Regions from separate parts of the Solibaculum intestinale genome, predicted to be linked through region 1. Evidence: a T-box and tRNA genes for the amino acid it is inferred to sense, from the RefSeq annotation. Region 1 holds a T-box; the other holds one or more tRNA genes.

What was found. A T-box is a leader RNA that pairs with one kind of tRNA and senses whether it is charged. The one in region 1 lies ahead of pheS (phenylalanine--tRNA ligase subunit alpha), so its partner is inferred to be a tRNA-Phe.
Region 2: it has a tRNA-Phe gene. The T-box ahead of pheS (phenylalanine--tRNA ligase subunit alpha) is inferred to sense a tRNA for this amino acid. The anticodon was not compared.

The regions. Positions count from the first base shown of each region.
Region 1 is NZ_JBBMFD010000001.1:97,842-102,251, forward strand. Features, by position in the region: gene pheT (phenylalanine--tRNA ligase subunit beta) at 1-731, opposite strand, end outside; gene pheS (phenylalanine--tRNA ligase subunit alpha) at 745-1,764, opposite strand; T-box leader at 1,819-2,053, opposite strand; gene WMO26_RS00450 (DUF6106 family protein) at 2,216-2,737, shown strand; gene WMO26_RS00455 (NAD(P)H-hydrate dehydratase) at 2,898-4,410, shown strand, end outside.
Region 2 is NZ_JBBMFD010000004.1:49,109-53,518, forward strand. Features, by position in the region: gene WMO26_RS03895 (adenosylcobalamin-dependent ribonucleoside-diphosphate reductase) at 1-1,843, opposite strand, end outside; tRNA gene WMO26_RS03900 (tRNA-Cys) at 2,040-2,114, opposite strand; tRNA gene WMO26_RS03905 (tRNA-Gly) at 2,171-2,246, opposite strand; tRNA gene WMO26_RS03910 (tRNA-Phe) at 2,251-2,326, opposite strand; tRNA gene WMO26_RS03915 (tRNA-Asp) at 2,332-2,408, opposite strand; tRNA gene WMO26_RS03920 (tRNA-Val) at 2,416-2,491, opposite strand; gene WMO26_RS03925 (hypothetical protein) at 2,594-2,896, shown strand; gene WMO26_RS03930 (DNA gyrase subunit A) at 3,001-4,410, opposite strand, start outside.

The DNA.
Region 1 (4,410 bases):
TCGCGCATCCAGCGGGGCGAGGGCTTTACCCGCACGTTTTTGACCACCCGCGCGCAGTACCGGGCGCAAAGGTCAGGCGCTTCCACCCGCACCTTCAACAGATCGTTTACGTCCCCGTGGCCGCCCTTGACTGCCGGCGTATGCAGCTTGAGAGGCTTGTCAAAGCTCACCGCCGTCTCCCTTGCCAGGCCAATGACCGACAGGCAGTCGGGCCGGTTTGAAGTGATCTCAAACTCGAACACCGTATCATTGTACCCGATCGCTTCCCGGATATCCTGGCCGACGCGACAGTCCTCCTGCAAAATAAAGATGCCGTCCTCAATGGCGTAAGGGAAATCGTGGGTGGTAATTCCCAGCTCCGCCACCGAGCAGAGCATCCCGTTTGACTCCACGCCCCGCAGCTTGCCTTTTTTGATTTTCACTCCGCCGTGTAAATGAGAGCCGTCCAGCGCCACCGGCACCAGATCTCCCACCGCCACGTTTTTGGCTCCCGTGACGATCTGCAGCGGCGTGCCGCTGCCCACATCGAGCTGGCAGACCTGAAGCTTGTCGGCGTTGGGATGGGGGGTAATCTCCAAGATTTTTCCCACCACGACTTTTTTCAGCTCGCTGCCTTCTTCCTCCCAGCCTTCCACCTTTGAACCGGTCATGGTCAGGCGCTCGGCGAATTCCCGGTTTCCTACCGGAATGTCTTCTACAAAATCATGAAGCCATCTCATCGAAAGCTGCATGGATGTTCACCTCCTAAAATTGTGACAAGAACCGAAGATCGTTTTCGTAGAACAGGCGCAGATCGTCAATGTTAAACCGGCGCATGACGATGCGCTCGAGCCCCACACCGAAGGCAAAGCCGCTATACTCCTCTGGGTCAATGCCGCAGATGGAGAGCACCTTTGGGTGCACCATGCCGCAGCCTAAAATCTCAATCCAGCCTTCGCCCTTGCACAGGCGGCAGCCCTCTCCATGGCAGTGGAAGCACTGCACGTCCACCTCCGCCGACGGCTCGGTAAACGGGAAGTGATGGGGCCGAAAGCGCACCACCGCGTCCTCTCCGTAAAGCTGCTTGACGAATACCTCCAGCGTTCCCTTCAGGTCTGCCATGGTAATCCCCTTGTCCACCACTAGGCCCTCGATCTGATGAAAGAGGGGAGAGTGGGTGGCGTCCACCGCGTCGGAACGGTATACCCGGCCCGGGGCGATGATGCGGATGGGAGGCTTCTGCTTTTCCATGGTGCGAATCTGCACGGGAGAGGTCTGGGTGCGAAGAAGGATGTTATCGTTGATATAGAAGGTATCCTGGGTATCCCGAGCGGGATGGTCCTTGGGAATGTTGAGCGCTTCGAAGTTATAATAATCGCTCTCCACCTCCGGGCCCTGAACCACGTCGAATCCCATTCCTAAGAAAATTTCCTTGAGCTCGTCGAGCACGATGGACAACGGATGCTTATAGCCCAGTTCGTGCCGTTTGCCCGGCATGGTCACGTCGATGCGTTCTGCCTTTAGCCGCCGCTCGGTCTCCATGGCCTTGAGCTTTTGCCCGCGCTCCTCGATCTCCTTTTCCAGCTGGCCCCTGATTTCGTTTGCCAGCTGCCCGATGACCGGACGCTCCTCGGCGGAAAGCTTGCCCATTTGCTTTAAGATGGAGGTAAGCTCTCCTTTTTTGCCCAAAAAGCGGATGCGAAGATTCTCCAGCTCCTGCGGAACGTCGGCTTTCGCAAGCTCTTCTTCCACCCGCTTCTTGATGTCTTCCAGCTGCTGCCTCATCTGTGAATCACCTCTCGTATAAAATAAAAAAGCCGCTCTTCGCCCTTCTGGAAAGAAAGGGACGAAAGCGAGCTTCCGCGGTACCACCCTCATTTTTGCATAAGCAAACACTCACGCGGCCTCTAACGGCGCCGGACCGTCACAGCCTACCTGGGAAAACCGCTCGGCTGTGCCGCTCAGAAGTGAACTTCGGCGCTCATACGGGCGGGGAAACGCTTCCAGCCGCAGACGATTCCTCTCTTTGCCGCTTTTGTGTACGCGCGCTTACTCTCTTCTTCACTGCGTTTTTCTTACTATACCACGCCGGTTTCAAAAATGCAAGCGGTTTGGAAATGCGATTGAAATGATCCAGATTTTGTGGTATACTATACTATAATTTCCGAAGCTTCGGCATCATTCGGGCGCTAGGCGGCGGATTTTGAACCTGAAAAAAAGGATGTGCCACATATTCATGGACGTTTTTATCGAACAGCTGGTTAAGCGGAAAAAAGAGGGCAAAGACGTTGCGGTGATCGTTCTGATCCTTTTGGGCGCGGTTATATTGGCCGCCGTTTTGACCTATCTGAGTTGGTGGTATCTGGGCATGCCGGAAATGGCGCTTTTGTTTATCATCGGCATTGTGTACGCCTGCTATGTTTTGATTTCCAACCAGAACATTGAGTTTGAGTACATCATTACCAACGGCGAGCTGGACGTGGACCGGATCATTGCTCAGCGCAAGCGCAAGCGGGTGGTTACCGTCCGTTGCCGGGATTTTGAGGATTTCGGCCGGTATTCGGCGCAGAAATTTGCTTCCCGCCGTTTTTCTACCCGGCTGATGGTCGCGTCCAAAAAGGAAGGGAACGGGCTTTATTATGCGGTGTTCAACCACGACACCATGGGCCACGTGCTGATGGTGTTCGAGCCGGACGAGCGCACCCGAAAAACCATTCTGCCCTGTCTCAACCGGAACATTTCCCGGGAAGGACTGTAAGAAAACATTTCCCTCGCTGTATACGGCCGTCTTCTATCGCATAGAGGTTTGGCAAGGCAGTCATACGTTTTGACAGGTATAAGAACAGAAAAAACGCCCGGAAACAAAGCCATTGCTTTGCCCTGGGCGTTTTTTGCACCATTGGAAAGGGAGAAAAAAGATGCGTATCTTAACGGCACAAGCCACCCGAAACATCGAAGCAAAGGCGGTAAAGCAAGGAACCGGTTACCGGCAGCTTATGGAGAACGCCGGAACGGCCGCCGCCGAACTCATCTGGGAAGCCTATCCGAAAGCAGGCGGCCCGGTGGTAGTCCTGTGCGGCAAGGGCAATAACGGCGGGGACGGCTTTGTGGCAGCCCGCCGCCTGTGCCAGAAGGGGGCAAAGGTGTCGGTGGTGTTGGCCGGCGGCCCTCCCAAAACCGAGGACGCCGCCCATATGCGCGCTCTGCTTACAGACCTGCCGGTATCGGTCACAGAGGATTTGGAGGAAGGTGCCGCGCTCCTTTCCCGGGCCGGGCTGATTGTGGACGCCATGTTTGGCATCGGGTTTCACGGGGAGCTTCGCGCCCCTTACGACCGCCTCGTCCTTGCCGTCAATGAGGCCAAAGCCCCGGTGGTAAGCTTGGACGTGCCAAGCGGACTTGACAGCGACAGCGGCTTTGTCCCCAAGGTTTGCATCCATGCCGATCTGACCGTATCCTTCTCCGCCTTAAAGCCGGTGCATGCCGTGTACCCGGCCAAAGAGGCCTGCGGCAGGATCCTGGTCGCGCCGGTGGGCATCGGGGAGGACATCGTTGAGCAGGAAGAAAGCCAAATCTCTGGGATTTCGGAAAAATCAGTGCGCCGCTGCTTTTCCCCCCGCAGGCAAAACACCAACAAAGGGGATTTCGGCAAGCTTCTGTGCGTGGTGGGCAGCGCCGGGATGACCGGGGCGGCTTTCTTAAGCGTGAGCGCTGCCCTGCGCTGCGGAGTGGGGCTTGTGTACCTGGCGGCGCCCAAGGACGTTTGTACCATCCTGGCCGGCCGGCTGACCGAACCGGTCCTCTGTCCCTTACCCCAAACGGAAGGCGGAACGTTGTCGGCCGGCGGCGCGCCGGTGCTGCGCAGCCGCCTGCGCGCCGCTTCCGCCTGCCTGATCGGCTGCGGCTTGGGCTGCAACGAGGACACTCAGAAAATCGTAGAGGACCTGCTTTTGCACAGCACCGCCCCTATCGTCCTGGACGCGGACGGTATAAACTGCGCCGCCAAGCATATAGATATATGGAAAAGAGCCGGCGCGCCTTTGGTGCTTACCCCTCATCCCGGTGAAATGGCCCGCCTGACGGGCAAATCCATTGGGGAAATCCAGTCGAGACGGCTGGAGAGTGCCCGGGAATTCGCCGTGGAGCATGACGTGGTGCTGGTGCTCAAAGGAGCGGGAACGGTAATCGGCCTGCCGGACGGGCGCTGCCTTGTCAACGCCACCGGGAATCCCGGTATGGCCAAAGGCGGGAGCGGGGACCTTCTGGCCGGAATGATCGCTTCCTTCCTAGCTCAGGGAATGGCCCCGGAGAAAGCCGCCATGTGCGGGGTGTACCTGCATGGAAAAGCGGGAGACCGGGCGGCTAAAGATCTCTCCGAACAAGCCATGCTCCCTTCGGATCTCTTGTCCCGGCTGCCCGCGCTCTTTCTCG
Region 2 (4,410 bases), on a different contig from region 1:
GATAGGTTTCCAGCAGCGCGCCGGTCTGCGGGTCAAAGAAAGCCGTACAGTGCAGGCTGCCGCAGCCGGTCATCAGCTTGCGCTTTTTGCCCACTACGTTGTTACTGACCTGGACGATCTCGCCCCGGCGCAGGCCGGAGGGCTCCCGGTCGGCTTTTTTCTCGTCCACCGTCAAAATTCCGGTGCGGCGGCAACCGTCCCGGAAGATGGTGACGCCCTTGAGCCCTTTTTCCCAGGCGAGCTGGTAAAGGGCCTGAGTTTCTTCCTCGGTAAAGGAATTGGGCACGTTGACCGTAGAGCTGATGGAGGCATCAATGTGACGCTGCCACACCGCCTGCATAGCGATACGATCCCGGTAGTCAATGGTCTGGGCGGTAACGAACCATGCGGGCAGCTCCTCGTCATCCACTATTCCATGGGCGGTGCGGTACTGCTGCACAATGGGGGTATATACCTTATAATAAACGTCCTTGCCGTGCAGAGACTCGGTCTTTCGCTCATAATAATTGGCAAAGACCGGTTCAATTCCCCCGGAAATACCCAGCATGGTGGATAAGGTGCCGGTGGGAGCGATGGTCAGAAGCTGAGAATTGCGCAGGCCGTACTGGGAGACAAGCTGTGCCGTTTCCTCGTCGGCGTTTTCCTGAAAGTAAGGAGTTTGCATAATTTCCGCCACGTTGCATTTGGGGTACGCCCCTTCTTCTTTGGCAAGAAGGGCGGAGGCGGCCATGGCTGCGTTGCTCATAAGACGGCCGATCCGGTCGCACAGCTCCACCGATTCAGGCGAACCGTAAGGAAGCTCCAGGTCAATCAGCATATCCGCGATACCCATGACCCCAAGGCCGATCTGACGCCAATTGCGGACACTGTCCTTCTGTTCCTCAAGCGGATGCAGCGGCAGTCCCTCGTCGAGCACATCGTTGAGCGCCTTGACCGAAACCGCCACCGCCTGGCAGAAGGCTTCCTCGTCGAACTGCTTGTCTTTGACAAAGGCGGCCAAGTTCAGGCTGCCAAGCAGACAGCTGCCGCCGGCCGGAAGAGGTTCCTCGGCGCAGGGATTTGTGCCGGCAAAGACGAATTCCTTGGTATTGCTCAGCAGGTTCCATCTGCAAATGCGGTCCCAGAACAGAGCACCAGGTTCTGCAAAGTCCCAGTTCATCCGGGCAATTTCGTTGAAAACTTTCCGGGCACGCACGGTTTTCGTGATGGTTTCGCCGGTGGCCTTACGGGTAAAATGCAGGGTGAAATCCGCGTCTTCCTTCACCGCCTGCATAAAGGCGTCGGAAATGCGCACGGAAATGTTGGCTTTGGTCACCCGGGTTAAGTCGGACTTGACATGGATGAATTCCTCCAAATCTGGATGGGCGCAGTCAATGGAAATCATCAGCGCACCCCGCCGGCCGTTTTGCCCGATCAGGCCGGTGACCATGGAGTAAAGGTCCATAAAGGAGACCGAGCCGGAGGTAGCTTTCGCGGTATTGTTGACCATAGCGCCCCGGGGGGCCAGGCCGGAAATATCAATGCCGCAGCCGCCGCCGAAACTGAAGGTGCGGGCAAGCTTTTTGGCGCAGTCAAAGATGGATTCTAGACTGTCCTCGGGCGGGGTGAGCACATAGCAGTTGCTGTAGGTCACCTTGACGCCGTCCTTATATAAACCGCGGTTGGAGAGGATACGCCCTCCAAACAGGAACTTCTTCTGCGCGATGAGGCCGCGCACCTCCCCGTCCCCGCCGCTGACCCGGTCAAGCCATTCTTCAAAGCTTTCCTGCCGGTAGCAGTACTTGCTCTGCCAGATATCGATTCCCAATTGATTGTGTTCTCCCAGCCATTCCTGGACCGTCATACTGGTTCCTTCCCTTCCATTCATAAAATACGTCCATAGTCCCTGTCTGTTTTTACGGTCTCTGTTTTCTGCATACGACGGTTTCGTCGCCTTGCTTCCTAGTATACCACTTCCCTGGCCCAGCGCAAAGACCCGGAATATTTTTACGTTTGCCGTGAAAAAATCCCCGGCACGCGATGCGTACCGGGGATCTCACTGGAGGCGCCACCCAGACTTGAACTGGGGAATCAGGGTTTTGCAGACCCGTGCCTTACCACTTGGCTATGGCGCCGTATAGGAATGGACGCTTCTCATCCACATCTTGAATTCCAGAAGCGTCCATTCATTTGGAGCGGACTACGAGGCTCGAACTCGCTACCTCCACCTTGGCAAGGTGGCGCTCTACCAGATGAGCTAAGTCCGCAAACTGGTGCCTCCGGGCGGAATCGAACCACCGACACGGGGATTTTCAGTCCCCTGCTCTACCGACTGAGCTACAGAGGCAAATATGGCGACCCGGAACGGGCTCGAACCGTCGACCTCTAGCGTGACAGGCTAGCGTTCTAACCAGCTGAACTACCGGGCCATTTGTTTGGTGGGAACAACAGGGCTCGAACCTGTGACCCCTTGCTTGTAAGGCAAGTGCTCTCCCAGCTGAGCTATGCTCCCTTTTCCAAGTGTTCCCGGTGTTTTACCGGCGACTTGTATATATTACTATAAGTCGCGGGGATTGTCAACACCCAATGCAAAATTTTTCGGCAAGAAATTTGCATGTATGTCAGCGCTCATTTTGTCGGCAGAAATTCCAATGGAAACCGGTTTGGTATGCTTCCCGCTTCGATAGAAGCCGTACACAAACGGAAGCCTTTTTCGTTGCCGCTGGTTCCCATGATTCAGGGTATGCGCATACAAAGAAAAATATACCTGCAAATGCAAAAAGCAACCCTTTTTTCTGTGCATGAAAAAAGAACCGGCCGCCGCATATTTCTTCTTTTCCCCGGTCATACTATTACCGCAATGAGAACAAACCAATTGCGTTTGCTTGTTCTCAACGCAAGAGCAGCCGGCGGCTAATTCCGCCGGCTGCTTTCCTGTGTAATACCGTAAATTAAGAAAAAGAGCGCGTAGGAGGGCCATTCAGGCCCTACGCGCTCTTTTTGATACACACTGCCCGGCGGTTAAGATAGGGTCAACTGTTCTCCAATGTCCTCCTGGGCGGGCAAGGCGCCGGTAGCGGGGATATTCTTGGTGCGGTACCGGTCTGGCTTTGCGAGCATCCCATCCTTATAAGGGGTTACGGCCGCCATCCGGTGGTTTTTCTTCAGGGTCATCACCGAAACGCCGATGGTATCCCGGGTGGCCTTGGGAGAAATGGCTCCCGTGTGCACCAGGAGCATCCGGCGGGAGGAAGACTTGAGGAGTACCTCCCGGTCCTCGGGCAGATAGAGAATCCCAGCTAAAGGCGACTTGTCCGAATAGGCGTTTACCAGCTTCTTGCGGTTGGTCTTGGTGGCGTATTTCTCGAAGGACACCTTCGCAGCCTTGCCGTTTTCGAACACAAAGAGCATGAAGCCCGCATAATCCTTGGTGGCCACCAAGTAGATCACGTTCTCGCCCTCGTCCATTCCCAGCTTTGCGGGAATATAGTCGCCGAGCGTGCTGATGCGGGTGTCGTCAAAATCGGAAGCCTTGGCTTTATAGACCTTACACTGGTCGGTAAAGAACAAAAGGTCGGTATTGTTGGTAGCCTCCATTGCCTGGGCTACCGCATCCCCCTCCTTGAGCTTATGCTCCGAACTCATGCGAAGAGACTGGGGGGTGACCTTCTTAAAGTACCCTTCCCTCGTCAGGAACAGGTGGACCGGGTAATCGGGCACCTCCTCCTCGATCTCCATATCCTTCACCTCGTAAAGGATTTCCGACCGGCGGGGCTGGCCGTATTTCTGAGCGATGGCGGTCAGTTCCTTGATGATGATCTCTTTTACCTTGCGTTCGCTGCCTAAAATAGCGGTGAGCTCTTCGATTTCCTTCTCCAGCTTCTCGGTTTCCTCCATGCGCTTGAGGATGTATTCCCGGTTTAGATGGCGAAGCCGGATTTCCGCTACGTATTCCGCCTGGATTTCGTCGATGCCGAACCCGATCATCAGATTCGGTACCACCTCCGCTTCCTCTTCGGTTTCCCGGACGATGCGGATGGCTTTGTCGATGTCCAGCAGGATTTTGGACAGGCCCTTGAGCAGATGCAGCTTGTCCTGGGCTTTTTTTAGATCAAAGGACACCCGGCGGCGCACGCAGCTGCTGCGGAATTTCACCCATTCGTTTAAAAGCTCCTTAATGCCCATCACCTTGGGCACTCCGCCGATGAGCACGTTGAAGTTACACGAGAAGGTATCCTCCAGGGGCGTCATTTTGTAGAGCTTCTGCATCAGCTTGTCCGGATCCGCGCCCCGCTTTAAGTCAATGGTGATTTTCAGGCCCGCCAGGCCCGTCTCGTCCCGGATGTCCGCCACTTCCCGGACCTTCGCGCTTTTGACCAGCTCCACCACCTTGTCGATGATCGCTTCAATGGTCGTGGTGGGTGGAATCTG